Regions from separate parts of the Methylobacterium indicum genome, predicted to be linked through region 2. Evidence: predicted binding sites of a transcription regulator. Region 2 holds the regulator's gene; each other region holds the start of a gene.
What was found. The regulator LexA, encoded in region 2, represses DNA repair genes until DNA is damaged. The targets are predictions, from matches to a motif close to TGTTCNNNNTGTGTTCNG.
Positions count from the first base shown of each region.

Region 1: a site for LexA is predicted at 7,863-7,880, ahead of ssb (single-stranded DNA-binding protein). Genes of this name have one in related genera too.
Region 3: a site for LexA is predicted at 6,220-6,237, ahead of miv_RS24405 (putative DNA modification/repair radical SAM protein). Genes of this name have one in related genera too.

Region 1 is NZ_AP024145.1:865,043-875,197, reverse strand. Features, by position in the region: gene miv_RS04015 (aromatic ring-hydroxylating oxygenase subunit alpha) at 1-502, opposite strand, end outside; gene miv_RS04010 (alpha/beta fold hydrolase) at 829-1,818, opposite strand; RNA gene ffs (signal recognition particle sRNA small type) at 1,932-2,028, shown strand; gene miv_RS04000 (DNA polymerase III subunit gamma/tau) at 2,091-4,055, shown strand; gene miv_RS03995 (YbaB/EbfC family nucleoid-associated protein) at 4,123-4,443, shown strand; gene recR (recombination mediator RecR) at 4,741-5,346, shown strand; gene def (peptide deformylase) at 5,453-5,968, shown strand; gene fmt (methionyl-tRNA formyltransferase) at 5,970-6,902, shown strand; gene truA (tRNA pseudouridine(38-40) synthase TruA) at 6,902-7,654, shown strand; gene ssb (single-stranded DNA-binding protein) at 8,045-8,614, shown strand; gene miv_RS03965 (TadE/TadG family type IV pilus assembly protein) at 8,963-10,155, shown strand, end outside.
Region 2 is NZ_AP024145.1:1,425,656-1,435,810, forward strand. Features, by position in the region: gene miv_RS06600 (FAD binding domain-containing protein) at 1-292, shown strand, start outside; gene miv_RS06605 (molybdopterin-dependent oxidoreductase) at 289-3,036, shown strand; gene miv_RS06610 (NCS2 family permease) at 3,027-4,382, shown strand; gene lexA (transcriptional repressor LexA) at 4,597-5,349, opposite strand; gene uvrB (excinuclease ABC subunit UvrB) at 5,571-8,369, opposite strand; gene miv_RS06625 (PAS domain-containing protein) at 8,414-9,481, opposite strand; gene miv_RS06630 (LysR family transcriptional regulator) at 9,478-10,155, opposite strand, start outside.
Region 3 is NZ_AP024145.1:5,257,209-5,267,363, forward strand. Features, by position in the region: gene miv_RS24375 (DUF58 domain-containing protein) at 1-299, opposite strand, end outside; gene miv_RS24380 (AAA family ATPase) at 304-1,314, opposite strand; gene miv_RS24385 (hypothetical protein) at 1,471-1,923, opposite strand; gene panB (3-methyl-2-oxobutanoate hydroxymethyltransferase) at 2,225-3,049, shown strand; gene miv_RS24395 (hypothetical protein) at 3,064-3,441, opposite strand; gene miv_RS24400 (UdgX family uracil-DNA binding protein) at 3,534-4,991, opposite strand; gene miv_RS24405 (putative DNA modification/repair radical SAM protein) at 4,991-6,202, opposite strand; gene miv_RS24410 (hypothetical protein) at 6,355-6,564, shown strand; gene miv_RS24415 (Gfo/Idh/MocA family protein) at 6,738-8,099, shown strand; gene miv_RS24420 (RidA family protein) at 8,118-8,510, opposite strand; gene miv_RS24425 (DSD1 family PLP-dependent enzyme) at 8,519-9,664, opposite strand; gene miv_RS24430 (LysR family transcriptional regulator) at 9,768-10,155, shown strand, end outside.

The DNA of each region.
Region 1 (10,155 bases), 560 kb from region 2:
GGCGGGCCGCCATCTCGTCGAAATCCGCCGGCGGCTCGTCGGCGAGGCAGATGAACAGCAGGCCGGCGAGGGAGCGGATGTGGACCGGCTTGAGGCCGTGGCACCCCTTCTTGAAGTCCGGGCCCATGTGGTCGGCGTGGACGAGGTCGCCGGTCAGGTCGTAGGTCCAGGAATGGTAGCGGCAGACGAGGTTGCCGACCGTCGACTTCTCCTCGTGAACGAGGCGCGCGCCGCGGTGGCGGCAGACGTTGTGGAAGGCGCGGATCTGGTCGTCGTCGTCGCGCACGATCGCCACCGAGGTGGTGCCGATATCGACCACCATCACGTCGCCGGCCTCCGGCACGTCCGGCTCGACGCCGACATAGATCCAGTGCCGGCCGAAGATGACATCCATGTCGGCCTGGAACACCTCCGGGCTGAGATAGAACGCGGCCGGCAGGCTGTAGCCGCGACGGCGCTCCCGCAGGAGGCGCTGCAAGGGGGTCGGCGTCACGTCGAGCATCGGTGGCCTCCGAAGCCATTCAGGTGCTCCGACTATCGCCCCCGCCACCCCGCCCCGCTGCCACGCCAGCGACACTCGCTTGGCTCGCCGCGACGCCCGTTCGCGATGCCCCGGGCGAGGGCGCGGACGTCCCCGCGCAAGCCGGTGCCGGCGGCGATCGGCATCGGACCTTGTCGCCAACGGACGGGGCGCCCGCCTTATCCAGGCCGCATCATCTCCGTCGAGACCGACGCTCTCGAAGGGCATGGGCGGCCGCACTCCGCGGGAGCCACCCTGCCGAAAGGGCGGCAACGCTCTTCGTGGACCGCCTCGCTTCGTGGACCGCCTTACTTGGCCGCCAGTTCCCTGAGCAGCGCCTCGTGGAACCGGTCCGGCGCCTCGACCTGCGGCGAGTGGCCCAACCCCTCGAACATCACCAGCCGGGCGCCCTTGATCCGTCCCGCCGCCTCCGGCGCGAGCCGGTCGTAGTGCCCGAGGGTGGCGGCGACCTCCGGCGTCGCGCGGTTGGCGCCAGGCGCGGTGCGGTCCTGGGTCCCAGCCATCAGCACCGTCGGCACGCGCAGGCGGTCGAATTCGTGCACCACCGGCTGGGTGAAGACCATGTCGGAGGTCTGGGCCTGGTTCCAGGCCACCCGCTCCGCGCCCGGGCCGGCAGAGAGGCCGGCCTGCATCTCGACCCAGCGGTCGTAGGCCGGCTTCCACTGGCCGTCGTAGTAAAACTTGAGCTGGTAGGCCTTGATGCTCGCCGCACTCGTCTTGCGTTCGGCGGCGTAGGCCGCGTCGATCGTCTGGTAGGGCACGCCCTTCTGCTGCCAGTCCTCGAGCCCGAGGGGATCGACCATCACCAGCTGATCGACCGCGTCGGGGAACATCAGGGCGTAGCGGGCGGCCAGCATCCCGCCCATCGAATGCCCGACGATCGTCGCCTGGGCGATGCCGAGGGAGGCGAGCAATCCGTGGGTGTTGGTGGCGAGCTGCTGGAAGCTGAACTGGTAGCCCGCCGGCTTCGACGACTTGCAGAAGCCGACCTGATCGAGGGCGAGCACCCGGTAGCCGGCCCGCGCCAGGACGCCGGCCGTATCGCCCCAGGTGGCGGCGCAGAAGTTCTTGCCGTGGAGCAGCACGATGGTGCGGCCGTTCGGGCGCTCCGGCACGATCTCCATATAGGCCATCGACAGGTCCTGCCCCTGCGACGCGAGGGCGTGGCGCTTCACCGGATAGGGATAGTCGAACCCTTCGAGTTCCGGCCCGTAGGATGGGGCCGCCGCGGCGGCGGTCGCGGACAGGAGGCAGAGGGCGAGGAGCGGATAGCGCATGCGGCGGGGTCTCCGGTGACGGCGAGGCTCTTACAACGCACCGGCAGCGCGGAGTCATGCGGCGGGCCCGACCCGCGCTTGCGTTTCCGGCGACGTCCCGCCATATAGGCCTCGGGAGGTTGGCGAGGGACGTTTCACTCGCCAACCGGGTCAGGTCCGGAAGGAAGCAGCCCTAACGAGACCGAGCGGGTTTTCGTCCAGCCTCCCACCCTTTTCCTTTCAGGAGCGCGTGCGCCCCCTCGCGGGGGCCGGCCTCACGACCCTGCGAGCGCATGGACGAGACCTCCGGCACGCCCTCGATCGACGAGCCGGGTCTCCCCGGGTTCGGTGCCGCGCCGAAGCAGAGCGCCGGTCAGCCGCCCGCTCCCGCCTACCGGGTCCTGGCGCGCAAGTACCGGCCCAAGGATTTCGACGACCTGATCGGCCAGGGCGCCATGGTGCGCACCCTGGCGAACGCCTTCGAGGCCGGCCGCATCCCGCAGGCCTGGATGCTCACCGGCGTGCGCGGGGTCGGCAAGACCACCACCGCCCGCATCCTCGCCCGCGGCCTCAACTACGCGCTGCCCGACGATGCGAATGCCGGGCCGACGATCCGGCTGCCGAAGCTCGGCCTGCACTGCGCCGCCATCATGGAATCCCGGCACATCGACGTGCTGGAGATGGACGCCGCCTCGCATACCGGCATCGACGACGTCCGCCAGATCATCGACGGCATCCGCTACTCGCCGGTCTCGGCGCGCTACAAGGTCTACATCGTCGACGAGGTCCACATGCTGTCCGAGAAGGCGTTCAACGCCTTCCTGAAGACGCTGGAGGAGCCGCCGCCGCACGCGAAGTTCGTCTTCGCCACCACCGAGATCCGCAAGGTTCCGGTCACCATCCTGTCGCGCTGCCAGCGCTTCGACCTGCGCCGGGTCGAGGCCGGCGCCCTGATCGCGCACCTGCAAAAGATCTGCGACGCGGAAGGCGTCTCGGCCGAGGCGGAGGCGCTCGCCGCGATCGCCCGGGCCGCGGAAGGCTCGGTGCGCGACTCGCTCTCGCTGCTCGACCAGGCGATCGCCCACGGCGCCGGCCACGTCACCGCCGAGACGGTGCGGGACATGCTGGGACTCGCCGACCGCGCCCGGGTCGTCGACCTGTTCGAGGCGGCGATGCGCGGCGACGTGCCGGCGACCTTTTCGGAGCTGCGCTCCCAGCACGAATCCGGCGCCGATCCGGCGGTGGTGCTGTCCGACCTCGCCGAGTTCACCCACCTCGTCACCCGCCTCAAGCTCGCGCCCGATTCGGCGCGCGTCGATACCTCGCTCAGCGAGGTCGAGCGGGTGCGCGGCGGCGATTTCGCCGACCGGCTCTCGGTGCGGGCGCTGTCCCGCGCCTGGCAGATCCTGCTCAAGGCGATTCCCGAGGTGCAGGCCGCGTCCCGGCCGCTCGCGGCGGCCGAGATGGCCCTGGTGCGCCTGATCTACGCCGCCGACCTGCCGACGCCCGACGAGGCCCTGCGCCAGATCCGCGACGGCGGCAGCCTCGCCCTGCCGGCCCGGGCGCCGGGCGCCGCCCCGGCCGGCGCCTCCGCGATGGCGAGCACCCCCGTCCGGGCGACGGCGCCCGCGATGCAGGCGGCCCCCGCCCCGGTCACCGCGATGCGGGCCGGTGGCGCCGCGCCGGCCCTGCGCGCCCTGCCGGAGGTGCGCGCCGAGATGCCGCCCGCGCCCGCCCCGGCCCCGGCGATGCCGCGCCCGACCCTGGTCCCGTCGGCGCCGGAGCCCCGGCCCGCTCCCGCCCCGCAAGCCGCCCCGGCACCGAAGGCCGAATCCGGCCCGCTCCTGCGCCGGTTCGAGGACGTGGTGGCGCTCGCCGACGAGCGCCGCGACATCGGCCTCAAGATGGCGCTGGAGCGCGACGCGCATCTGGTGCGGTTCGAGGACGGCCGGATCGAGCTTCGCCTCGCCGAGGGCGGACGGGCGACGCTCGCCACCGACCTCGCCAACGCCCTCCATGCCTGGACCGGCCGGCGCTGGGTGGTGGCCCTGTCGCACGAGACCGGCGAGGCGACGCTCGACGCCCGGGCCAAGGCCGCGGTCGCGAGCCGCCACCAGGGCGCGGCGAGCCACCCGCTGGTCCAGGCGGTGCTCAAGAGCTTCCCGGGCGCCCAGATCGTCGACGTCCGCGACAAGGCTCCCGACACGCCGGAGCCCGACGACGTCCCGCCGCCGGATTCCGACGACCCGGACCTGTAGCCGGCGGGCCCCCGGCGCCCCACATCCCGTTCGACGAACTTCTCTCTCACACCGCGAGGACGCCGCCATGGACATCATGGGACTGATGAAGCAGGCCCAGGCCATGCAGCAGAAGATGGCCGACCTTCAGTCCGAGCTCGACGGCGTCCAGGTCACGGGCGCGTCGGGCGGCGGCTCGGTCTCGGTGACGATGACCGCGAAGGGCGACGTGAAGGGCCTGACCCTCGATCCCGCGCTGCTCGTGCCGGACGAGAAGGAGATCCTCGAGGACCTGATCGTCGCCGCCCTCAACGACGCCAAGGCCAAGGCCGAGCGGGCCGCCCAGGAGCGGATGCAGGACCTGACCAAGGGCCTGCCGCTGCCACCCGGCATGAAGCTGCCATTCTAGCTTTTTTGATCCGGCTCGGCGTTTCGCAACATCGGGTCGGTCGCGTTCCCCTCTCCCCGCGGGCGGGGAGAGGGCTGTGTCCCCGTTCAGGGGACGCAGCGAGGCGATAGCCGAGGGTGAGGGGGAAGCGCCGAATGAGGCACTTCCGGAAGCACCCCCTCACCCCCGCTCCGGCTTTCGCCTGCGCTCACTTCATCGACGACAAGGTCGATGAAGTCCTCTCCCCGCCCGCGGGGAGAGGAGGATTCCGGGGCCTCCGCGTCCGGCGTACAGCACCCTACGAAAGACCCACTCCCCATGCCCCAGGCCGTCGCGGGTCCGGAGATCGAGCGGCTGATCCAGCTTCTGGCCCGCATGCCGGGCCTGGGGCCGCGCTCGGCCCGGCGGGCCGCCCTCCAGCTCATCAAGAAGCGCGAGACGCTGCTGGCGCCGCTGGCCGACGCGATGAAGGTCGCCTCCGACCGGATCGTGGTCTGCCACGAATGCGGCAACGTCGACACGCAGGATCCCTGCACGATCTGCCGCGACCAGAGCCGCGACCCCTCGATGCTGGTGGTGGTCGAGGACGTGTCGGACCTCTGGGCGCTGGAGCGCTCCGGCGCCGTGACGGCGCGCTACCACGTGCTCGGCGGCGTGCTGTCGGCGCTGGACGGCGTGCGGCCGGAAAACCTGAATCTCGGCCGCCTGGTCGAGCGGGTGAGCGCCCCGGAGATGCGCGAGGTGATCCTGGCGCTCAACGCCACGGTCGACGGGCAGACCACCGCCCATTACGTCACCGAGCTCCTGACCCACCTGCCGATCAAGGTGACGCGGCTCGCCCATGGCGTGCCGGTCGGCGGCGAGCTCGACTACCTCGACGAGGGCACGCTCTCGGCGGCGATCCGTCAGCGCACGGCGTTCTAGCCGGGCTGCGACATCGGGTTTGACCCCGGAGAGACGAATCCTTATCTCCCGGACACTTCACGGGCGCCGCTGCGGCGCCCGGCCCCCCGACTTTGCTGGCGCCCGAATGAGCATCCGTCCCCTCGTCATCCTGCCGGACGCGCGCCTGCGCGAGATCTCGGCGCCGGTCGGCACGATCACCGGCGACGTGCGGAAGCTCGCCGAGGACATGCTGGAGACGATGTACGACGCCCCGGGTGTCGGCCTCGCCGGCATCCAGATCGGCGAGGCGGTGCGTATCGTCACCATCGACACCTCGAAGGAGAAGGAGGACCGCAAGCCGCTCGTCCTCCTCGATCCGGAGATCGTCTGGACCTCGGAGGAGACCCGTCCCTACGAGGAGGGCTGCCTGTCGATTCCCGATTACTATGCCGAGGTGATCCGGCCCGACCGGGTGCGGGTGCGCTTCCGCACCCTCGACGGCGAGACCGTGGAGCAGGAGGCCGACGGCCTGCTTGCCACCTGCCTCCAGCACGAGATCGATCACCTCAACGGCGTGCTGTTCATCGACCACCTGTCGAAGCTCAAGCGCGACCGGGTGATGAAGAAGTTCGCCAAGGCGGCCAAGCGCGAAGCCGCCTGATATGCCGCTCAAGGTCGTGTTCATGGGCACCCCGGATTTCGCGGTGCCGACGCTGGCCGAGATCGTCGGCGGCGGCCACGAGGTCGTGGCGGTCTATACCCGCGCGCCCGCGCCCGCCGGCCGCGGCATGGCCTTGCGCCCCTCGCCGGTCCAGGCGCTCGCCGAAAAGTTCGGGCTTCCCGTCCTGACGCCGACGACGCTCCGCACCGAGGAGGCCGCCGAGACCTTTCGCGCCCACGAGGCCGACGTCGCCGTGGTGGTCGCCTACGGCATGATCCTGCCGCCGGCGATCCTCGACGCGCCGGCCTTGGGGTGCCTCAACCTCCACGCCTCCCTGCTGCCGCGCTGGCGCGGCGCGGCGCCGATCCAGCGCGCCGTGATGGCAGGCGATGAGGAGACCGGCGTCGCCGTGATGAAGATGGAGCCGGGCCTCGATACCGGCCCGGTCGGGATGCTGGAGCGGGTGGGCATCACCCCCAACATGACGGCCGGCGAGTTGCACGACCGGCTGATGCCGCTCGGCGCCGACCTGATGGCGCGGGCGCTCGGCGCGCTGGAGCGCGGCAACCTGCAATTCCGGGCCCAAAACCCGGAGGGCATCGCCTACGCCCACAAGATTACCAACGAGGAGGCGCGGCTCGATCTCTCGCAGCCGGCGCGCGCCGTCTACGACCGGATCCGCGGCCTGTCGCCCTTCCCCGGCGCCTACCTGATGGCCGATCTCGGCCGCGGGCCAGAGCGGGTGAAGGTGCTGCGGGCGCGCCGGGCGGACGGCTCGGGCGAGCCCGGGACGCTGCTGGATGCCGCCGGCACGGTCGCGTGCGGCGAGGGGGCTCTGCGCCTCGTCACCGTCCAGCCCGCCGGCAAGGGCGCGATGCCGTTCGAGGATTTTGCCCGCGGGCGGCAGCTCGCACCGGGCACCCGCCTCGCCTGATGCCCCGCTACAAGCTCGTCGTCGAGTATGACGGTACCGCCTTCGCCGGCTGGCAGCGCCAGGCCGCCGACCGCTCGGTGCAGCAGGCGCTGGAAGAGGCCATCGCCCGCTTCGTCGGCGGGCCGGTGCGGGTGCATTGCGCCGGGCGCACCGATGCCGGGGTGCATGCCACGCATCAGGTCGTCCATCTCGACCTCGACAAGCCGTGGCGCACCGACACCGTGCGCGATGCCGCCAACGCCCATCTGCGCCCCGAGCCGGTGGCGGTGATCGCGGCGGACGAGGTCGGGCCGGATTTCGACGCCCGCCACTCGGCGGTCAAGCGCCACTACCGCTACCGCATCCTCAATCGCCGCTCCCCGCCCGCTCTCACCCGCGGCTTCGTCTGGCACGTGCCCTGGGCGCTGGACGCCGCCCTCATGCACGAAGCGGCGCAGCTGATGCTCGGCCGGCACGATTTCTCCGCCTTCCGGGCGGCGGAGTGCCAGGCCAACAGCCCGGTCCGCACCCTCGACCGGCTCGACGTGACGCGCGAGGGCGAGGAGATCGTCGTGGTCACCGCGGCGCGCTCGTTCCTGCACCATCAGGTCCGCGGCATGGTCGGCACCCTGATGCTCGCCGGCGGCGGACGGCTCACCCCGCAGGGCGTGCGCGACGTGCTCGATTCCCGCGACCGCACCCGCTGCGGGCCGCTGGCGCCCTCGGGCGGGCTGACGCTGATCGGGGTGGATTATCCGGCGGCGTTCGAGTGAACGTTCGCGACTGAACGTTTCTGCCTCACTCCAGAGCCCCACGATGGTAATGGAGAATCGGTCGCCGCTGACGGTCCGGCGTGGAACAGTCCACCTGCACACCGTCCGGACCTCGGGTCGCCTGAATTTGCGACTATCGATTGTACCATGTGCCGCGGAAGGTTGTCCGCGACCGGTGTCCGGCGCACGATGCCGCTTGCCTTGTCGATCGAACAAATGTAGAACACGCTCAGGTCTCGGCAATGTGTGTTTCGGGCACAAGCTGCCCCCTCCCCTTGCCGGACCCGGCCGGTTCGGCCCAACTCGCGCGACCGAAGCGGTGGTCCGCGGCGTCGGGTGGGCGTGCGCCGGAACGAGCGCCCAAGTGAGATGGAACGAGAGGAGAGCGCGATGGCGGGCAGCGTGAACAAGGTGATCCTGGTGGGCAATCTCGGGCGCGACCCCGAGACCCGCCGGCTGGCCTCCGGCGATCCGGTGGTGAACCTGCGCCTGGCCACGTCCGAGTCCTGGAAGGACAAGGCGTCGGGCGAGCGCAAGGAGAAGACCGAGTGGCACTCGGTCGTGATCTACAACGAGAACCTGGCCCGCGTCGCCGAGCAGTACCTGCGCAAGGGCTCGAAGGTCTACGTCGAGGGGCAGCTCCAGACCCGCAAGTGGCAGGACCAGTCCGGCCAGGAGAAGTACACGACCGAGATCGTGCTGCAGCGCTTCCGCGGCGAGCTGACGATCCTCGACGGCCGCGGCGGCGGCGGCGAGGGCGGCATGTCCGAGATGGGCGGCGGCGACGAGATGGGCGGCGGCCAGATCAGCCGCGGCGGCGATTACGGTGGCGGCGGCGGTGGCCGCAGCTCCGGCGGACGTTCTTCTTCGTCCGGCGGCGAGCGGCGCCCGGCCCCGTCGTCGAGCGGCGGCGGCAACCAGAAGCGGTACGACGACCTGGACGACGATATCCCGTTCTAGGCCGCGCCCATCGCGACGGACTGCGATCCGGTCCGTCGCGACGTGCCTGCATCGGATGAGGGTCGCGAGCGGCGCCCGGCCACGACATGGCCGGGCGCCGCCTCGTTTCGCGGGTGCCCGACGGGGGCGGGGGTGCCGTCTCACGCAGGCTGCCGGACACCGATCGAAACACTTTAACGGGAATTCGTCGCGACACCGGCACAACCTCCAGTGATCAATTCATACTTGTTAAACGCCTCCCGCCGAGAGTGGGGAGAGACTTGGTTCGCGCTGTTCGTAGGGACGAGAATGCGTTTCGCTCCCGGAAGGCGTTCCAGGTTTCGCGACGATCGGGCGGGTCTCACGACGGTGCTGTTCGGCATCCTGCTGCCGATCATCATGGTGGGCATCGGCGGCAGCATCGAAATCGCGCGCGCCGTCGAGTACAAGCAGCGGCTGATCTCGGCGGCCGACCTGAGCTGCCGCCAGGCCAAGGTCTACGTCGATAGCCTGAGCGGCCTCAGCATGCCGAACGGCTACGTCGCGACGGTGCAATCCTACGCCGACAAGAACCGGTCGGAGCGAGCCCTTGCCGCGACCGCCCAGGTCACCGCCACGCCCACGGTCTCCGCCACGGTCCTGACCGTGCCGCCGCTGACGGTCCGCCCCGGCAACATCCACGTCGTGGCCAACGGCGCGGTCGCCTTGTTCTTCGAGCGCTTCCTCAACAGGGGCAGCGTCGATTTCGCTGTCGTACGCGACTGCACCGTCGAGGCCGCCTCCTCGTCCGGCCCGCCGACGACCCTGATGTCCGAGTCGTTCGAGGGCTACGCCTCGCAGCTGGTCGGCGGCTGGGCCGTGTTCGGCACCATGTCGCAGGCGAACTGCCCCAGCGCGCTCTGCCAGGGAAAATCCTGGGGCACGACCAATGCCGGCGTCGAGGTCGACCAGCTCTCGGCCATCGCGACGGGCGACGGCGTGCAATACGGCCAGTCCTTCGCCGAGCTGGACAGCGATTGCGCCAATCAGGTCGGCACCCGGACGCAGGCCCAGACAGCCGCCTGCCCCAGGAACGCCAACAGGAACACCGACACGACGAATTCGTCGATCAACATGGTCTTCAACCTGCCGGTCGGGGCCTACGAGATCCGCTACGTCTACACGGCCCGCAAGAACGTCGGCGCGTACCAGTATCCGAACGACACCGTCATCTGCTCGAACCCGAACGACACAGACGGCCTGACACGCGACGGCGACGTGGCGAGGAACGGGGCGAACATGAGCACGGTGTCCCTCGACGGCCAGACGCGGCGGATCGAGCTCTGGGTCGAACCGAAGACGAGCGGATACAAGTCCGACAGCCAATCCCTGACCGCCACGACAGACCCGCAATACATGAAGCAATATATGGCGGACGTGTGCGTCTGGTCGAAAACCTGGATCGAGCGCAGCTACAAATTCAAGGTGACGAAGCAGCAGGAATACCGGATCTCGTGGCGAGCGGCCGGGCTCGACGACAGCTTCGGCGGGCTGATCGACTATTTGCGCTTCTGCCAGAATTC
Region 2 (10,155 bases):
CGCCTTCCGGCGGATCTCGCTCAGCCCCAACGGCCGCTCGGGCGCCCTGGTGATCGCCACCCTGGATTCCGCCGGCGCCTTCGCCCTCACGGTGACGGCCGCGACCCGGCGCCCGGTGCGGATCGACCGGCCCGCCCCGCCCTCGGCCGAGACATTGCAGGCGGCGCTTGCCGCCGCGATCCCCGACGGGCTCTGGTACGACGACGTCCACGGCGCGCCCGACTGGCGCCGCCACGTCACCGGCCTCCTCGCCGAGGAGGCCCGGGCCGAGCTCGCGGGAGGCCGCGCATGAGACTGACGGTCAACGGCACGAGCCACGAGGTCGCGCCCCGGCCCGGCCAATCCCTGCGCACCCTGCTGCGCGAACTCGGCTGGTTCGGGGTCAAGAAGGGCTGCGACGCGGGCGATTGCGGCGCCTGCACGATCCATCTCGACGGCGAACCGCTTCATGCCTGCCTGGTGCCGGCCTTCCGGGCGGCGGAGCGCCAGGTCACCACGGTCGAGGGCCTGGCGGGCCCCTGCGCGCCCGGGGACGGCGTGCCGGACGCGCTCCACCCGGTCCAGGCGGCCTTCGTCGCCGCGCAAGGATTCCAGTGCGGGTTCTGCACCCCCGGCATGGTGATGACGGCGGCCGCCCTCGACCAGGGCCAGAGCCGCGACCTGCCGGCGGCGCTCAAGGGCAACCTGTGTCGCTGCACCGGCTACCGGTCGATCGCGGACGCGATCGCGGGCATCGCCGACGCCGCCGCGGGGGTGGACGGATCGCCGACGGCGCCCTGCCGGCACAGCCCCCCGGCCCCGGCCAGCGCCGCCGTGGTGAGCGGGCGGGCCCGCTACACCCTCGACCGCGACCTGCCGGGCGCGCTCCATCTCAAGGTGCTGCGCTCGCCCCATCCCCATGCGCGGATCGTCCGCATCGACACCGCGGCGGCCCTGGCGGTGCCGGGCGTCGTGCGGGTGCTGACCCATGCGGACGCGCCGGACCGGCTCTTCTCCACGGGCCGGCACCAGAACCCGGGCGACGATGCCAGCGACACGCGGGTGCTCGATCCGGTCCTGCGCTTCGTCGGCCAGCGCGTCGCCGCGGTGCTCGCCGAGACGGAGGCCGCCGCCGCCGCCGGCTGCCGGGCCTTGATCGTGGACTACGAGGTGCTGCCGGCCTGCCTCGATCCCGAGCGGGCGCTCGACCCCGACGCCCCCCTGGTCCACGGCGCGCGGCCGACGGGCGAGGACGCGCCGCCGCTCCATCCCCATCCCAACCTGGCCGCCGAGGCGCATGGCGAGATCGGCGACGTGGCCGCCGGTCTCGCGGCCGCCGACGTGGTGCACGAGGGCACCTACCGCTCGCAGCGGATCCAGCACGCGCATCTGGAGACCCATGCGGCGATGGGCTGGCGCGACCCGGACGGGCGCCTCGTCCTCCGCTCCAGCACCCAGGTGCCGTTCCTCACCCGCGACGCCCTCTGCGCCCTGTTCGATCTCCCGCGCGAAAAGGTCCGGGTCGAGTGCGGCCGGGTCGGCGGCGGCTTCGGGGCTAAGCAGGAGATGCTGACCGAGGATCTGGTGGCGCTGGCCGTGCTGGCCACCGGCCGGCCGGTCCGCTGGGAGCTGACCCGCACCGAGCAGTTCACCGCCACCACCACCCGCCACCCGATGCGGGTGCGGGTGCGCCTCGGCGCCCGGGCCGACGGCACCCTGACGGCGATCGATCTCCAGGTGCTGTCGAATACCGGCGCCTACGGCAACCATGCCGGCGGCGTGCTGCATCACGGCTGCAACGAGGTGATCGCGGTCTATCGCTGCGCCAACAAGCGGGTCGACGGCTATGCCGTCCACACCCACACCCTGCCGGCCGGCGCCTTTCGCGGCTACGGGTTGAGCCAGACCATCTTCGCGGTCGAATCCGCCATGGACGAGCTCGCCCGCGCGCTCGACCTCGACCCGTTCGAGCTGCGGCGGCGCAACGTCGTCCGCCCCGGCGACCCGATGGTGTCGACGAGCCTGGAGCCGCACGACGTCCGGTACGGCAGCTACGGCCTCGACCAATGCCTCGACGCGGTCGCGGCGTCCCTGGCCGAGCCCCCTCCCCCCGCCCCGGCGGGCTGGCGCACGGGATCGGGCATGGCGCTGTCGATGATCGACACCATCCCGCCGCGGGGCCACTTCGCCGAGGCGCGGATCGCGCTCGCGGATGGCCGCTACGTCCTGCATGTCGGCACGGTGGAGTTCGGCAACGGCACCTCGACGGTGCACGGCCAGATCGCCGCGGAGGTTCTCGCCACCACGCCGGACCGCATCGTCCTGCGCCAGGGCGACACCGACGCGGTCGGGCATGATACCGGCGCCTATGGCAGCACCGGCATCGTGGTCGCCGGCCAGGCGACGTGGCGCGCCGCCGACAGCCTGGCCGCGCTGCTGCGGAGGCGCGCCGCCGCCCGGCTCGGCGTCGATCCCGCCGCCTGCCGGCTCGACGGCGACGGCGTGAGCGCGGGAGACGCCCGGGTGAGGCTCGCCGATCTCGGCCCCGCGGAGGCGGCGGGGCACGCCGACGGCAGCCCGCGCTCGGTGGCGTTCAACGTCCAGGGCTTCCAGGTCGCGGTGCGGCCGGAGACCGGCGAGGTGCGGATTCTGCGAAGCGTCCACGCCGCCGATGCCGGCCGGGTGATGAACCCGGTCCAGTGCCGCGGCCAGATCGAGGGCGGCGTCGCCCAGGCGCTGGGCGCGGCGCTCTACGAGGACCTGGCGATCGACGCCGGGGGCCGGGTCGCGACCCCGACCTTCCGCACCTATCACATCCCGGCCCTCGCCGACGTGCCGCGCACCGAGGTGATCTTCGCCGACACCCATGACGCGGTCGGGCCGCTCGGCGCCAAGTCGATGAGCGAGAGCCCGTTCAACCCCGTGGCGGCGGCGCTCGCCAACGCCATCCGGGACGCGACCGGCGCGCGGCTGACCGCGACGCCGTTCGCGCCCGACCGGATCTTCCGACAGATCAGCACCACGACCCAGAGCGGCGAGGAGGAGCGATGGACCTGAAGCGCGACGACGGCCTGACCCGGCCGACCGGTTCCTCCGGAGGCGGGTTCCTGGAGCGCACCTTCGCGCTCTCGGCCCACGGCACCACCATACGCACCGAGCTGCTCGCCGGGCTCACCACCTTCCTGACGATGGCCTACATCGTCTTCGTCAACCCCAACATCCTGGGCGATGCCGGGATGCCGAAGGGGGCGGTGTTCGTCGCGACCTGCCTCGTCGCGGCGATCGGCTCGCTGGTGATGGCGTTCTACGCCAACTACCCGATCGCGCTCGCGCCCGGCATGGGGCTCAACGCCTACTTCGCCTACGTGGTGGTGCTCCAGATGGGCTACACCTGGCAGGCGGCGCTCGGCGCGGTGTTCATCTCCGGCCTGTGCTTCATGGCCGTCACGCTGACGGGGCTACGCCGGATCATCGTCGACGGCATCCCGCGATCGATGCGCATCGCCATCACGGTCGGCATCGGGCTGTTTCTCGCGATCATCGCGCTGAAGAGCGCCGGCGTGGTGGCGGCGAGCCCGGCGACCTTCGTGACGCTCGGCGACCTGCACAAGCCGAGCGCGGTGCTGGCAGTGCTGGGCTTCCTGATCGTCGCGGTGCTCTCGGTGCGCAAGATCCGCGGCGCGCTGCTCGCCGGCATCCTCACCGTCACGGCGTTGAGCTTCATCGTCGCCGACAACACTTTCCAGGGCGTCGCCTCGCTGCCGCCCTCGATCGCCCCGACGCTGTTCGCCCTCGACATCAAGGGTGCCCTGTCGGGCGGCCTGCTCAACGTGATCCTGGTGTTCTTCCTCGTCGAATTGTTCGACGCCACCGGCACGCTGATGGGCGTCGCCAACCGGGCGGGACTGCTTACCCAAGGCAAGATGGAGCGCCTCGACAAGGCGCTGATGGCGGATTCGTCCTCGATCTTCGTCGGCTCGCTGCTCGGCACGTCGAGCACCACGGCGTATCTGGAGAGCGCGTCCGGCGTCGAGGAGGGCGGCCGCACCGGGCTCACCGCCGCAACGGTGGCGGTCCTGTTCCTGGCCTGCCTGTTCTTCGCGCCGCTCGCCGGCTCGGTCCCGGCCTATGCCACGGCCCCGGCCCTGTTCTACGTCGCCTGCCTGATGCTGCACGAATTGGTCGATCTCGACTGGGACGACCTGACCGAGGTGCTGCCGGCCTGCGTGACGGCACTTCTGATGCCCTTCACCTACTCGATCGCCAACGGCGTCGCCTTCGGCTTCATCACCTACGCGGTGATCAAGCTGCTCACCGGGCGGTTCCGGGAGGTGAAGCCGGTGGTGTGGGTGATCGCGGCGGTGTTCCTGTTCAAGTTCGTGGCGACGGGGAGCGCGCATTGACGGGCGCTACCGCTCCAACCCTCCCCCCTCTGCGGGGGAGGGTGCCCCGCGAAGCGGGGCGGGAGAGGGGACGCCGCCTCCGGAAAAGACTGAACCGTTCTGACGGGCACTCCCTGGATCAGCGTCGCGCTGCCCCTCTCCCGGCCCCTAATGACGCAGGGTCCACCCTCCCCCGCAGAGGGGGGAGGGTTTCAGCGCCTGACTGGAAGACCTCTCAGTACTTCCGGACCAAACTCACCAGCCGGCCCTGGATCCGCACCCGGTCCGGCCCGAGCACCCGGGTCTCGTAGGCCGGGTTGGCGGCTTCCAGCGCGATCGACGAGCCGCGGCGGCGCAGGCGCTTCAGGGTCGCCTCCTCGTCGTCGATCAGCGCGACGATGATGTCGCCGGTATTGGCGGTCTCCTGGCGGCGGATCACCACGAGGTCGCCGTCGAGGATGCCGGCCTCGATCATCGAGTCGCCGCGCACCTCCAGGGCGTAGTGTTCGCCGCTGGCCAAAAAGTCCGGCGACATCGCCACCGTGCGGCTCTGGCTCTGGATCGCCGAGATCGGCGTACCGGCGGCGATCCGGCCCATCACCGGCACGCTGACCGAGTGACCGTTCTCGTCCGAGGCGGTCGCCATGGCGGGAATGCCGGCGGGCCGCTTCGGCTCGTGGGCGCGCCCACCCTCGACGACGCTCGGGTTGAACCGCACCACCTCGGCCCCGGCCGCGGGCGCCGTCGCCGTCGCCGTCGCCGGCCCCGTCACCGTGTCGGGAATGCGGATCACCTCGATCGCCCGGGCCCGGTTCGGCAGGCGGCGCAGGAAGCCGCGCTCCTCCAGGGCGGTGATCAGGCGGTGGATGCCCGATTTCGACTTGAGGTCGAGGGCGTCCTTCATCTCGTCGAAGGACGGCGGGACTCCCGTCTCGCGCATTCTCTGCTGAATGAAGCGGAGCAGGTCCAACTGCTTACGCGTGAGCATGTGACACTCTCATCCCCGCGCTGCCGCGCTCCGGAAACAAATCGCGAACATGGTAAGCGTTCCGCAAGTGTTCCGCAAGCGGCTTCGAGAAAGCGGCGCGCGGCCGCAGCAACCGGGGTGATAGACGGGGATATCGCGGGTCGAACGGACGATGAGCCGTGCCCCGCGCGGGGTCCGACCGGCGCGGGGACTGTCCACCGCACCGGCCTCTTGCATGGGCCTCAGCCCCGGCCCTTGCGCCCCTTGTATTTCGGCTTCTGGCCCGGGAAGCCTTGCGTCGAGCGGCCGGTCGGGCGCTCGGCATAGGAGAACGGCACCTCGCGGTCGGTGCCCGGGCCCATGTCGTCGAGGTCGGGCTGGCGGATGCGGGTGCCCTCGTCCGAGGTGCCCTTGCCGCCCGGGCCGTAGCCCAAGGGCTCCGCGCCGCGCCGCTTGCGCTTGGCGCCGAAGCGGCCGGCCTCGCGCTCGACGTCGGCCTGCTCGGCCATCGGATCGTCGGCGATGGCGAGCTCGGTCGCCTGGAGCCGCTTGAGCTCGTCGCGCAGGCGCGCCGCCTCCTCGAAGTCGAGATCGGCGGCCGCCGTCCGCATCCTTTTCTCGAGATCGGCCATCACGGCCTTGAGGTTGTGGCCCACCGTGACGGCGGATTTGGCGAGCCCCGTATCGACCTGGACGTGGTCGCGCTCGTAGACGCTCTCCAGGATGTCGGAGATGTTGCGCTTCACGCTCTGGGGCGTGATGCCGTGCTCCTCGTTATAGGCGAGCTGCTTCTTGCGCCGGCGCTCGGTCTCGGCCATCGCCCGCTCCATCGAGCCGGTGATGTGGTCGGCATAGAGGATGCAGCGGGCGTCGGCGTTGCGGGCGGCGCGGCCGATGGTCTGGATCAGCGAGGTCTCGGAGCGCAGAAAGCCCTCCTTGTCGGCGTCGAGGATGCCGACGAGGGCGCATTCCGGGATGTCGAGGCCCTCGCGCAGGAGGTTGATGCCGATGAGCACGTCGAAGGCGCCGAGCCGCAGGTCGCGGATGATCTCGATCCGCTCCAGCGTGTCGATGTCGGAGTGCATGTAGCGCACCCGCACGCCGTTCTCGTGCAGGTACTCGGTCAGGTCCTCGGCCATGCGCTTGGTGAGCGTGGTCACGAGGGTGCGGTAGCCGGCGGCGGCCACCTCCTTCACCTCGCCGAGCAGGTCGTCGACCTGCGAGCGGGCCGGGCGCACCTCGATCACCGGATCGACGAGGCCGGTCGGGCGGATGACCTGCTCGGCGAAGACGCCGCCGGTCTGTTCCAGCTCCCACTTCGCCGGCGTCGCCGAGACGTGGATCGATTGCGGGCGCATCGCGTCCCATTCCTCGAACCGCAGGGGGCGGTTGTCGAGGCAGGAGGGCAGCCGGAAGCCGTATTCGGCGAGCGTCGCCTTGCGGCGGAAGTCGCCCCGGTACATGCCGCCGATCTGCGAGACCGTGACGTGGCTCTCGTCGGTGAAGACCAGCGCGTTGTCGGGCAGGTACTCGAACAGGGTCGGCGGCGGCTCGCCGGGCTTGCGGCCGGTGAGGTAGCGCGAATAGTTCTCGATGCCGTTGCAGGCCCCCGTTGCCTCGATCATCTCGAGATCGAAGGTGCAGCGCTGCTCCAGGCGCTGGGCCTCGATCAGCCGGCCCATCCGGGTCAGCTCCTCGACCCGCCACTTCAGCTCGTCCTTGATGCCCTTCACCGCCTGCTGGAGGGTCGGGCGCGGCGTCACGTAGTGGCTGTTGGCGTAGACCTTGACGAATTTCAGCGTGTTGAGGGTCTTGCCGGTCAGCGGGTCGAACTCGGAGATCGCCTCGATCTCGTCGCCGAACAGCCCGATGCGCCAGCCGCGATCCTCCAGGTGGGCCGGCCACAGCTCGATCACGTCGCCGCGGACCCGGAAGGTGCCGCGGGCGAAATCGGACTGGATGCGCTTGTACTGCAGAGCCACCAGATCGGCGACGAGCTGGCGCTGCTCGATCTTCTCGCCGAGCGAGACCGTGAACGACATCGCCGTATAGGTCTCGACCGAGCCGATACCGTAGATGCACGACACCGAGGCGACGATGATGACGTCGTCGCGCTCCAGGAGCGCCCGGGTGGCCGAGTGGCGCATCCGGTCGATCTGCTCGTTGATCGAGGATTCCTTCTCGATGAAGGTGTCGGAGCGCGCGACGTAGGCCTCGGGCTGGTAATAATCGTAGTAGGAAACGAAATATTCGACTGCGTTGTCGGGAAAGAAGCTCTTGAACTCGCCGTAGAGCTGCGCCGCCAGAGTCTTGTTCGGGGCGAGGATCAGGGCCGGGCGCTGGGTCTCCTCGATGACCTTGGCCATCGTGAAGGTTTTTCCCGAGCCCGTCACGCCGAGGAGCACCTGATCGCGCTCCTGCCCCTGGATGCCGGCCACCAGCTCGGCGATGGCGCGGGGCTGGTCGCCGGCCGGGGTGAACTCGGAATTCAGCCGGAACGGGACGCCGCCCTCGGATTTCTGCGGCCGCTCGGGCCGGTGCGGACGCCACAATTCGCCGTTCTTGAACAGCGGGTTGCCCTCGGTGAGGAGTTTGGTCAGCGCGTCGACCGTGGCCGAGACGCCCTCGGCGGCCAGCGACCCGCGCTCCTCCACCGCCTCGGACGGATCGAGGCCGCCGGCGGCCTCGGGCTCGCGCAGGCCGAGGGCCTGGGCGAGCCTGGGATCGACATCCGCCGCCGTGCCGTGCGCGAAGGCGGCCTGCGGCGCCTCGCCGAAGCCGTCGGGAGCCGACGTTTCGGCCCGCTTCGTGCGACGCGCGGGTTTCGCTTCCGAGACCGGGCCGGGCGCTGGCTTCGCCGCCGCGGCATCCTTGCGCGGGCGGCCCCGCTTGGGCGGCTCGGGCGGGGGCGGCTCGACGACGGGCAGGCGGTCGCGGTTCAGCGCCGGGTTCAGCAACTCGGCGAGGAAAGGGTCCAGCGGCTTCAGCTCGGGCTTCGAGGCCTTGCCGGTCGACGGGCGGAGCTTCTTCGGGGCGGGCATGCGGCAGATATGGCAAGCCGTGCCGGGCCCGGAAAGAGCCCGGATCACCGCACCTTGACGACCGCCAGAGTATCCCCGTCGATGACCACGAAGCCGATGCCGGCCCGGCGCAGGGCGGCGACCGCGGCGTGGCGGCTGCGGGAGGCCGGCCCTTCGCCGCCCTCCTCCAGGCGCCGGACGGTGGAGAGGGACAGGCCGCTCGCCCCGGCGAGATCGGCCATCGACCAGCCGACGAGGCCCCGGGCGGCGCGCAGATGCGCGGCCTGCACCGCCTGTTCCAGGCCTTGCCGCACGATTCCGGACGGCACCGGCCGGGGCCCGTCGACCCGGCCGTTCAAGGTGGCCCAGGTCTCGATCCGCCCGTCATCGCCGCGGACCGGGACCGCAACGCTGCGGAACAGGCCGCGATCGCCACGCGCGAGGGCCAGGGTCTGCTCGACCGCGAAGGGACGCCCCGCGGCGAACCGCGCGCTGATCTCGTGGTCGGCCCTGGCACGCTCCTCGGGCGCGAAGATCAGTGTCCAGTTTTCCTGGAACGCCTGCTGGGTGACGCCGGTCAGGCTCATGATCTCCCAGGAGGCGACGCGAACCGGGCTCGCATGCGGCGCATTCGGCAGAGTATGGATCCACGTCTGCGTCTGGGCGAACAGCGCGCGCCGCCGCCGCTGGTTCTCGCGATGCGACGCCGCCAGGAACTCGGGCTCGGTCATGTCCAGCACCACGCCAGCCCCCGCGCGGGGTCGCCCCTCGGGCGTGACGTAGATCGTGCTGCGGCCGGTCAGGAGCCGGACCGCCCCGTCCGCCCGGATCACCCGGAAGGTGGAACCGGTGAAGACCCCCTCGCGCATCATCTGGGTGCCGGTCTCGAGCTGGGCTCGGTCGTCCGGATGCACGAAGCTCATGAACCGGTGATAGCCCGGTCGCACCGCACCCGGGGCGAGGCCGAGCAGGCGGAACAGCCCCGGTGACCAGGCGTACTCGTCGGTGACGAAATTCCAGGCCCAGGTCCCGGTCAGGCCATGCGCCTCGAGCAGCCGGAGGGCGTCGCCATCCGGGAAGGTCAGGATCCCGTGCGGGTCGTCCGGGGCGCCGTCCGGCTCGGTCCCGGTCATGCGACGGCTCCCTCGGCGCGATGCGGCGCGGGTGCCAGGGCCGGAATTGCGGCGGGCAGCGGCGCGTCGATTCCGAGCGGCGCGGGCAGGTCCCGGTCCCAGGGCGGGTCGGCGAAGCGGGCCGCCACGAACGCCACCAGGGCCCGGACCTTGGCGGGCGGGCGGCGGCGCGAGGGCATCACCGCGTGGATCGGCAGCGACGGGATCGGCCCGAGATCGAGCGCCACGAGGGCGCCGCGGCGCAGGGCGTCGGCGACCAGGAAGGTCGGCTGGTAGATCACCCCGAGCCCGGCGGCGGCCGCCGCCACCAGGGCGTCGCCGTTCGAGGCGCGCAGCGAGCCCTCGACCGCGACGGTACCGGCCTCGAAGCGCCAGCCGTCGCTGCTGGCGAGGGTGTAGCCGAGGCAGTTGTGATCGCTCAGGTCCTCCGGGCGGCGCGGCCGGCCCCGCGCCGCGAGGTAGGCGGGCGCCGCGCAGACGCGCATCCGGCACGGGGCGAGCGCCCGGGCGACGAGGCGCGAATCGCGCAGGTGGCCGATCCGGAGCGCCAGGTCCCATCCCTCCTCGATCAGGTCGACGGGCCGGTCGTTGAGGCCGAGCTCGACGGCGAGCGCCGGATGCGCGCGACCGAACTCGGCCAGCGCCGGGGCGACCTGCAGGACACCGAACGAGAC
Region 3 (10,155 bases), 2.7 Mb from region 2:
AGCCAGACGGTGTGGGCCGCCTCCCATTCGCGCTCGCGGACGTAGAGCCGGTCGTCCCTCCCCGAGCGGCGCCAGTCGACCCGGCTCGCCGCCTCGCCGGCGACGAAGGGGCGGAACTGCCAGAAGCTCTCCCCCGGGCCGGCCCGGCGCCGGCCGTGCAGGCCGTGCGCCAGGGTCGCGGCGACCCGGCGGGATTCGAGGATCAGGCGCGGCATCCGCTCGGCGAGGGAGAGGGCGGTCTCGGTCTCCCGCCGGCCGGGGGCGCGGGCAGCCGCGTCGAGGACGCGCGTCGGGGCCACCGGGTCAGAGCCGCCCGACGAGGCGGCCGATCAGGCCGGGGATCGTCTCGCCGTCGGCGCGCGCCGCGAAGCTCAGCGCCATGCGGTGCTTGAGCACCGGCTCGGCGAGCGCCGCCACGTCGTCGACGGAGGGCGCGACCCGGCCCTCGATCAGCGCGCGGGCGCGCACCGCCAGCATCAGGGCCTGGCTGGCGCGGGGGCCGGGGCCCCAGAGCAGCTTGTCGGCGATCGCCGCGTCCCCGCCGACGGGGCGGGCGGCGCGCACGAGGTCGAGGATCGCGTCGACGACGGCCTCGCCGACCGGCAGGCGCCGCACCAGGCGCTGGGCCGAGAGCAGCGCCTCGGTATCCATCACGGCGTCGGGCCGGTGCTCCTCGGCGCCGGTGGTCTCGATCAGGATGCGGCGCTCGGCGGCGCGATCGGGGTAGCCGACGTCGATCTCGAGGAGGAAGCGGTCGAGCTGGGCCTCGGGCAGCGGGTAGGTGCCCTCCTGCTCGATCGGGTTCTGGGTCGCGAGAACGTGGAACGGCCGCGGCAGGTCGTGGCGGGCGCCGGCCACCGAGACGAAGCGCTCCTGCATCGCCTGCAGCAGGGCCGACTGGGTCCGCGGGCTCGCCCGGTTAATCTCGTCGGCCATCAGGAGCTGGGTGAAGATCGGCCCGCGCACGAAGCGGAACGAGCGGTGCCGGTCCTGGTCCTCGTCGAGGATCTCGCTGCCGAGGATGTCGGAGGGCATCAGGTCGGGGGTGAACTGCACCCGGCGCGCATCGAGCCCGAGCACGGTGCCGAGGGTCTCGACGAGCTTGGTCTTGGCCAGGCCCGGCAGGCCGACGAGGAGCCCGTGGCCCCCCGCCAGCACGGTGACCAGCGCCAGGTCGACGACGGCTTCCTGCCCGAAGATGACCTGGTGGATCGCCGCGCGAGCGCGTCCGACGCCGTCGAGACAGGCCTCCGCGGCGGCGACGATGCCGTCGTCCATGGGGGTCGCGGCGGCCGGCGCGCTGGCGTCACTCATGCGGTCTCCTCGGTCGTGGTCCTGGGCACCCGGGGTGCCGACGAGGGCACGACGGGTGCCTCTCGGGATCCGCGAGTGTGGATCCCTTCCCCACCGCAAGGCAAGGTCGGCGCGACGACGCAGGGCGGGACGCCGCGCCCCGGGTCGTCCGGTTCCTCAGGGCTCCCCGGCCGGAGCGGCCGCGCCGGGCGCCTCGCTGTCGGGGCGCGGCTCGGCGGTGGCGACGGTCTTGGTGGTCAGCAGCGGCTCGAGGCGCCGGGCGAGCTGCTCGCCGAGATGGCGGGTATAGGGTCCGGTGAAGTAGCGCCCGCCGGCGCCGCGCCCCTCGAGGTGGTCGCGGGCCTTGGTCATCGCGTCGACCTCGGGCCGGCACAGGAAGCCGATCACCCCGGCCGCCTCGTACCAGCGGCCGGCCCGGGCATGGGCGAGCGCCGCCGGGTTGTTGCCGATCGTCTCGGCGAAGCAGTCGGTCGCCGCCTGTTCGAGGGGGGCGAGCGCGGCGCGCCGATGCTCGGCGCGGCTCGCCGGAGCGGCCGCGGCCGGGTGGGCCGCCGCGGCCAGCTCGACCGCCGCGAGGGTGCAGATTGCGCCGTACAGCAGAGCTCTCATCATCAGGCCTTCGCGTCGAATCGATCGACTGTAACCCGGCGAGCCTCGCGCCGATCAAGGGCGGATCTGCGGCAGGTTCCATCGCCGGAGCGATTTTTTCCGGGCTGTGTGCTTTCGGCACGAAGCTTAGCCGAACAGAGGCCGTGACGGTCGGGCCGTTGATCTCGCCGGCCGCGTCCTCGGGCCGTCCGGGGGGCCTCTCCCCTCCCCCCTCCGCCCGGGCTGCCCCGGAACGCGGGGCCTTCTATAAGGGCGTCATGCGGCGGCCGGCCGGCGCGCCGGAACCCGAGGGGGCCATGCCATGTCGCAGGTCGTGCAGTCCCGCCGCCTGACCGCCCCGGATCTCGCCCGGCGCAAGGCCGAGGGGCGCAAGATCGTCGCGCTCACCGCCACGAGCGCAGCCATGGCCGCGATCCTCGATCCCCATTGCGACGTCGTGCTGGTCGGCGATTCGCTCGGCATGGTGGTTCACGGCCTCGACTCGACCCTGCCGGTGACCCTGGAGATGATGATCCTGCACGGGCAGGCGGTGGTGCGGGGCACGGCCCGGGCGCTCGTCGTCGTCGACATGCCGTTCGGCTCCTACGAGGCGAGCCGCGAGCAGGCCTTCGCGAGCGCGGCCCGGATCTTGAAGGAGACCGGGGCGGGCGCGGTGAAGCTCGAGGGCGGCGCGCATCTGGCCGAGACGGTGGCGTTCCTCACCCGACGCGGCATCCCGGTGATGGGCCATGTCGGCCTCACCCCGCAGGCGATCAACACGATGGGTGGTTTTCGGGTGCAGGGGAAGGGGCCGGATGCGCAGCGCCTGCTCCTGGAGGATGCCCGGGCGATCAGCGAGGCCGGCGCCTGCGCGATCGTGCTCGAAGGGATCGTCGAGCCGGTGGCCCGCGCCATCGCGCAGGCCCGGGAGGTCGCGGCGCCGACCATCGGCATCGGCGCCTCGCCGTCCTGCGACGGCCAGATCCTCGTGCTGGAGGACATGCTCGGCCTGTCCGACCGCACCCCGAAATTCGTGAAGCGGTACGGTGCGCTGCGCGGCCATATCGAGGCCGCGGTGCGCGAGTATGCGGAGGATGTCCAGGCCGGGCGCTTTCCCGGAGACGCGCAGACCTACGGCCCGTCGTAGGCCGGCGCGGGTCGTCAGCCGCGGCGCTCGGCGTTCCAGCGGCCCTTGCAGCTGGTGGAGCCGGAGGTGGTCCAGGTGCCGTTGCCGCCTCCCTCGGCGGTCAGGCGGCCGACCACCTGCGCGGCGGCGTCGCCCCGGCTGATCGTCGCCCGCACGGCGCCGCTCGGCTGCACCCGGCCAGACACCGTGAAGTCGCCGGCGCCGGCATAGCGCGCCTGGCCGTTCTGGATGATCACGCCGTAGCGGTAGGCGCGGTCGCACGCCCCGCCCTCGGTGATGACCTCGACGCTCCAGTTGCCGTCGAAGCGGTCCGCCTTGGCGCCACCCTTGGCGAAGACGGGCGACGCGGCGCCCGCCAGGCACAATCCCGCCGCGAGGGCGGACACGATCAGCTTCATGGTCCTCGATTCCCGATTCGGTCAGGCGACAAACTCGGCAGCCCGGGCTTGGTTGCCGCAGCGCAGCGTTTCCGTAAGGTAAGATCCTATCCCGCAGCCCCGAGAGCCGGCTCCGCCACGAGGGCCGCGGCCTGGCGCAGGTCCGCGACGAATGCCGCATAGGCCTCGGGCCGGGCCGTGTCGGGCAGGCGCAGGAGGTAGGAGGGGTGGACGGTGACGAGGCAGGCATAGGGCTTGCCCTCGAACGTCGCCGGCCCGCGGGCCCGGGTGATCGGCACCTGCCGGCCGGTGAGCGCCAGCACCGCCGTAGCGCCGAGGGCCACCACGAGGCGCGGCGCCACGAAGGCGAGCTCGCGCTCCAGCCACCAGCGGTAATGCGCGACTTCGCCTGCCGTCGGCTTCTGGTGGATGCGGCGCTTGCCCCGCGCCTCGAACTTGAAGTGCTTGACCGCATTGGTGAGATAGGCCCGGTCGCGGTCGATCCCCGCCTCCCGCAAGGCCCGCGACAGGAGCTGGCCCGCAGGGCCGACGAAGGGCCGCCCCTGAAGATCCTCCTGGTCGCCCGGCTGCTCGCCCACGAAGGCGATCCCCGCCCCGATCGGGCCCTCGCCGAGGACGGCTTGCGTCGCGCCCGGCACCAGGGGCTCGGAGGCGCGGATGACCGCGTTCAGCGCGGCGAGCGAATCCGGCTCCTGCGCCGCCATGGCGGCGAGCGCCCGGGCCGGCACGCGCTTGACGGGGGCTTCGGGGGCACGGGCGATCATCTCGCCGACCCGCCGCCCGGCCTCGCGCACGAGCGCCGGGATCGCCGCCGTCTCGGGCATGTTGTGCCAGTACTTCTTCGGCATCTCGGCCCGCATCGCCGCGAGGTTGGTGCGGGCGGGGTTGAAGGTGCTGGAATAATAGTCGGTCCAGCCGGCCTCGAAGGCGTCCTGCTCCGGCACGTCCTCGCGCCGGCCGCCGGGCCCGAAGCGAAGGGAGCGACCGTCCCAGTGCGCCGAGCCGTCCGGGGTCAGGATCGACCAGTCGAAGGACGGGAAGCGGGCGGAGAAGAACGGCGCGGCCTCCGCCAGGATGTGGTGGTCGGGCTCGAACCACGCCATGAAGCGCTCCCGGCCCTCCTGCCCCGCCCCGGCGCGGCGGAAGCGCAGGAAGGCGTGCATCTTGTGCAGGTCGCGCCCCACCGCCTTGCGCATCAGGTGCAGGCGGTGGACCAGGGGGTCGCTCGCCACCTCGGCGAGGTGGCGCTCGCCGTCGGCGACGCGCCGGATCAGCCGGTGGAGCAGGCCGTAGCGCTCGGGGTCACGGTGCATCACGACCGAGGCGACGAGGCCGGCCACCGCCCGCGGCAGGGCGAGCGCGGGGCCCGGCGCCGCCTCCGGCATCGCGTCGGGAAACAGCGACGGGGCCTCGCCCTCGACCCAGGTCACCGCCTCCGGCGGGACGCCCGCCGGGACGAGCCGCCGGATCGCTCCCCGGAACCCGTCGAGATCGGCGCCGGGTGCGAGCCGGATCGTGCGGGCTTGAAGGGTCTGAGCCTCCATCAGAACAGGCTCAGCTGGCGCGGCGGCTCGGCGAGGCGGGCGCGCAGGTCGAGCCGGTCGGTGAGCCGGGTCGGCGCGTAGTCGGCGGCGACGAGGAACGGCCGGGCGCGCTTGAGGCCGGAGGTCAGGCGCGCCACGTCGTCGAGTCGTAAGCTCGCGTGGCGGCGCGCCGTCACGATCTTGTCCACCGCCCGGACGCCGAGCCCCGGCACCCGCAGCAGCATCTCCCGGTCGGCCTTGTTGACGTCGACGGGGAAGCGGTCGCGGTTGCGCAGGGCCCAGGCGAGCTTGGGGTCGACGTCGAGGGCGAGCATGCCGGATTCCGTCGCCCCCGCCACGTCGTCGGGCGAGAACTCGTAGTACCGCATCAGCCAGTCGGCCTGGTACAGCCGATGCTCGCGCTGGAGCGGCGGGGATTGGCTCGGCAGGATCGAGGCGGCGTCGGGGATCGGGCTGAAGGCCGAGTAGTAGATCCGCTTCAATCCGTAATGGTCGTAGAGCCGGGCGCTGGTGCGGATCAGCGATTCGTCGGTGCTGGCATCGGCGCCGACGATCACCTGCGTCGACTGCCCGGCCGGCGCGAAGCGGCGCTTCTCCTCCTTGGCCTGCAGGATGCGCTCGCCCATCTGGCCCATCGCGGTCTGGATCGCGGCGCCGTCCTTCTCCGGCGCCAGCCGCTCCAGGCTCGCCTCGGTCGGCAGTTCGAGGTTGATCGACAGCCGGTCGGCATAGAGCCCGGCCTGCTCGATCAGCCACGGGCTCGCCTCCGGGATGGTCTTCAGGTGGATATAGCCGCGAAAGCCGTGGCGCTGGCGCAGGGTCTTGGCCACCCGGATCAGCTGCTCCATCGTGTGATCGGGCGAGCGGATGATGCCGGAGGAGAGAAACAGCCCCTCGATGTAGTTGCGCTTGTAGAACTCGACCGTCAGCGTCACCACCTCGTCGACCGAGAACTTGGCCCGGCGGACGTTCGAGGAGCGCCGGTTGACGCAATAGGCGCAGTCGAACAGGCAGTAATTGGTGAGCAGGATCTTGAGCAGCGAGACGCAGCGCCCGTCCGGCGTGTAGGCGTGGCAGATGCCCGCCCCGGTGGTCGAGCCGAGCCCGCCGGCCTCGGCCTTGCGCTTCGGCGCTCCCGACGAGGCGCAGGAGGCATCGTACTTCGCCGCGTCGGCGAGGATGGTGAGCTTCTTCTTCAGGGCGTCGTCCATCCCCGCAACCTGGCCCTCGTTCCTGTTTCGTTCAAGGCGGAAGCGCGCTGAACCCCGTGGTCGAAAGCCGCATCCGAGACGCCCGGAACCCCCCGCCTGCCCCGCCGTTGTCCCGCTGATTGGAGCGTTTCTAATTCACGAGGAGATGCCGCATGGCGACGAACCCGTCCGCGAACTGCCGCAGCTGCCGCTACTTCGACGACCACAAGCTCAATGCCGGCGCCCCGCAGGGCGAGGAGGGCCTGTGCCGCTTCAACCCGCCGGTGAGCCAGCCCGAGCCGCAGGGCCACGGCCTGTGGCCGGTGGTCTCGTCCCAGGATTGGTGCGGCCACTTCTCGCCGGAGATGATGGCGGGCGAGTGAGCCTTCCGCCGTCGCTGATCGTTCCAGGAAGCCGGCCGTCGAGGCCGGCTTCTCTGCGTTCGGGCCTCCGTCGGACCGGGCGGACGCGGATCGCTCGCCTCCCGTGCCGGGCGGAACCCCACCACCCCCGGCACGTTGCGCAGGCTCCCAAAACCGCCACGGATGGTTGCCCGATGCCGGACGATGTCACCGCCCTCTCGCGCCGCAGCCTGATGATGGCCGGGGGTGCCACACTGGTCGGCCTCGGGACGGCGTCGGCCCAAGGTGCGTCGGGCCAGGGTCTGCCCGGCCCAGAGCGGCCGGTCGATACCGGCAAGGTCGAGAACGGCCGGGTGAGCTTCCCGAACTGGCGCGGCCCCTCCGACCGCCCTGCTCCGCCCCCCGCCGCGCCGCTGCCGCCGGCCGAGCGGGTCGGGTTCGCGATCGTGGGCCTCGGCCGGCTGTCGCTCGAAGAAATCCTTCCGGCCTTCGGCGAGTGCCGCAAGGCCAGGCCCGTCGCGCTAATGTCGGGCTCACCCGACAAGGCCAAGGCGGTGGCGGCGCAGTACGGCATCAAGCCGGAGGCGGTCCATGGCTACCACGGCTGGGACGCGCTCGCCCGCAACCCGGAGGTGAAGGCCGTCTACATCGTCACCCCGAACGCGCTCCACCGCGACCAGGTCATCGCCGCGGCGGGCGCCGGCAAGCACGTCCTGTGCGAGAAGCCGATGGCGGTCTCGTCGGGCGAGGCGCGGGCGATGATCGAGGCCTGCGCGGCCGCGAAGGTGAAGCTGATGATCGCCTATCGCTGCCAGTACGAGCCCTACAACCGCGAGGTCGTGCGCCTCGTGCGCAGCGCCAAGTACGGCAAGGTCCGGCTGATCGAGGCGACCAACACCCAGACCATGAGCCTGCCCGAGCAGTGGCGCCTGAAGAAGGCGCTGGCCGGCGGCGGGTCGCTGCCGGATATCGGGCTCTATTGCCTCAACGGCGTACGGGCGCTGATGGGCGAGGAACCGGTCGCGGTCCAGGCGCAGATCCACTCGCCGGACGATCCGCTCTACCGCGAGGTCGAGGAGACGGTGGCCTTCACCCTGCGCTTCCCCTCCGGCGCGCTGGCGCTCTGCTCCACCAGCTACGGCGCGCACGAGACCCGCTCGCTGACCGTGCAGGCCGAGGGCGGCGCGATCGCGCTCCAGAACGCCTTCGCGTATCAGGGCCAGAGGCTGTTCCTCAGCCACCGCGAGGGCAAGGCCGAGGCCCGGGAGGAGCGGGTGCTCGGGGCGAAGAACCAGTTCGCCCTCGAGATCGACCACATGGCGACCTGCATCCTGGAGAACCGCACCCCCCGCACCCCGGGCGAGGAGGGGCTGCAGGACCAGATCCTGATGGAGGCGATCTACGAGGCCGCCCGCACCGGCCAGACCGTGGCCCTGAAGGGCCCGGAGCGGCGCCCGAGCCTGACCGACAAGGAGAAGGCCAAGGATCAGGCAAGGGAGCAGGACGCCAAGGGCCTCGACCCGACCCGCGGGCCGGAGCCGGAAGAGGCGGAGTGAGGAGGCCGCGGCGCGGCCTCATCCGCCCCGTACGGCGATCGCCTCGACCTCCACGAGGTAGCCGTGGTGGAGTTCGGGCACCGGCACCACCGTGCGGGCCGGCTTCGCCCCGCCCATCACCTCGGCGTAGATCCGGTTGAACTCCGGCCAGTGCGCGACGCCGACGACGTAGGCGGTCACCCGCAGGATGCGCTCCGGCCCGCTGCCCGCCTCGGCCAGGATCGCGAGGAGGCTCGCGAGCGCCTGGCGCGCCTGGACCTCGAAGGGCTGGTCGGCCGTGTGGCTGCCGTCCGGCCGGGCGCCGAGCTGGCCCGACACGAAGACGAGGTCGCCCCAGGCCACTCCTTGCGAGTAGTGCCCGGCGGGTGCCGCGGCGTCGCGGGTGGCGAGGCGGGTGATCGGATCGGTCATGGGGGCTCCTACCAGCCGTTGATGCGGGGCCAGACGGCCGCGACGCGGTGATCCGCATCGAGGACGTGGTAGCGGTCGTGCTGCGCGCCGGTGGCGCAGGCGTGGTTGGGCAGGATGCGCACCTGCGCGCCGATCGGAAGGTCCGGCAGGTCGGCTCCCGAGCCCGTACGGACCGCCACGATGCCGTGCTCCTGGTTGGCGTCGCGCACCACGAGGTCGGGATAGGGCCGGCCGGCGGGGTCGCAGACGAGGCCGTAGCCCTGGTCGACGGCCTGGCGCGCCGTCCCGCGGTCGCGCGAGAGCGCCATCCAGCCGGCATCGACGATGATCCAGCCCTTCGCCCGCTGGTGGCCGATCACGGTGGCGAGCACCGAGACGGCGATGTCCGCCACCGCGACCGCGCCGATTCCGGCCTGAAACAGGTCGCCGAACATGAACACGCCGGCCCGGACCTCGGTGATGCCGGTGAGGTCGCGGGCGAACCGCGCCGTCGGTGTCGAGCCGACGCTCACCACCGGACAGGGCAGGCCCGCCGCCCGCAGGATCTCGGCCGCCGTCACGGCGGCGACGCGCTCGTCCTCGGCCGCGGCCGCCAGGGCGTCGGGGTCCGACAGGGCGTAGCTGTCGCCGGCATGCAGCATCACGCCGCGCAATGCGGCGCCGCCGCCGGTGAGCGTCCGGCCGATCGCCACCAGGGTGTCGCGGTCGCCCGGCGCGACGCCGGAACGGTGGCCGTCGGCATCGACCTCGATCAGCACCGGGAGCGCATCGCCGCTCGCGCGGGCATGGGCCGCCACCGCCTCGGCCTGGTCGAGGCTGTCGAGGATGATCTCGAGGTCGGTGCCGCCGGCCCGGATCGCCGCGACCCGGGGAAGCTTCGCCGGAGCGATGCCGACCCCGTAGATCATGTCGCGCACCCCGCCCGCCGCGAAATACTCGGCCTCGCGCAGGGTCGAGACGATGGCGGGACCCGTCGGCGACGCCATGGCGAGGCGGGCGACGTCGAGGGACTTGGCGGTCTTGAGATGCGGGCGCAGGGTCACGCCGAGCCCGTCCAGGTGTGCTCGCATCCGCGCGACGTTGCCGCGCAGGATCGCCTTGTCGAGGAGCAGGCAGGGCGTGTCGAGGGCGTGGAGCGGGGTCGGTTCGGCCATGGTGCGTGGGTCGCTCTCGTGTCGTCCGGGGTGACGACAGGAACCACGACGCGCCGGGGAGCGCCATTAACGCCGCCTGCCTTCTGCATTAAGAGCAGACTTAATGCTCGCGACCGACGACCTCCGCTTCTTCCTCGCCGTGGCCGAGGCGCCCTCCCTCGCCGCCGCGTCGCGGGCCCTCGACGTGTCGCCGCCCGCGGTGACGCAGCGCCTGCGCGCCCTCGAGGAGCGGCTCGGCACGCATCTCGTCGATCGCGCCGGGCGCCACCTCGCGCTCACCGACGAGGGCGAATTGCTCGCCGAGCGCGGCCGCGCCATCCTCGATGCGCTGGGCGAACTCGACGAGGCTTTGGCCGCCCGGCGCGGGCAGGTGGTGGGTCACCTGCGGGTCGTGGCGCCGCTGGGCTTCGGGCGCCGCCACGTCGCCCCGGTCGCGGCGGCGTTCCAGGCGGCGCATCCCGAGGTCGCGATCGACCTCACCCTGTCCGACC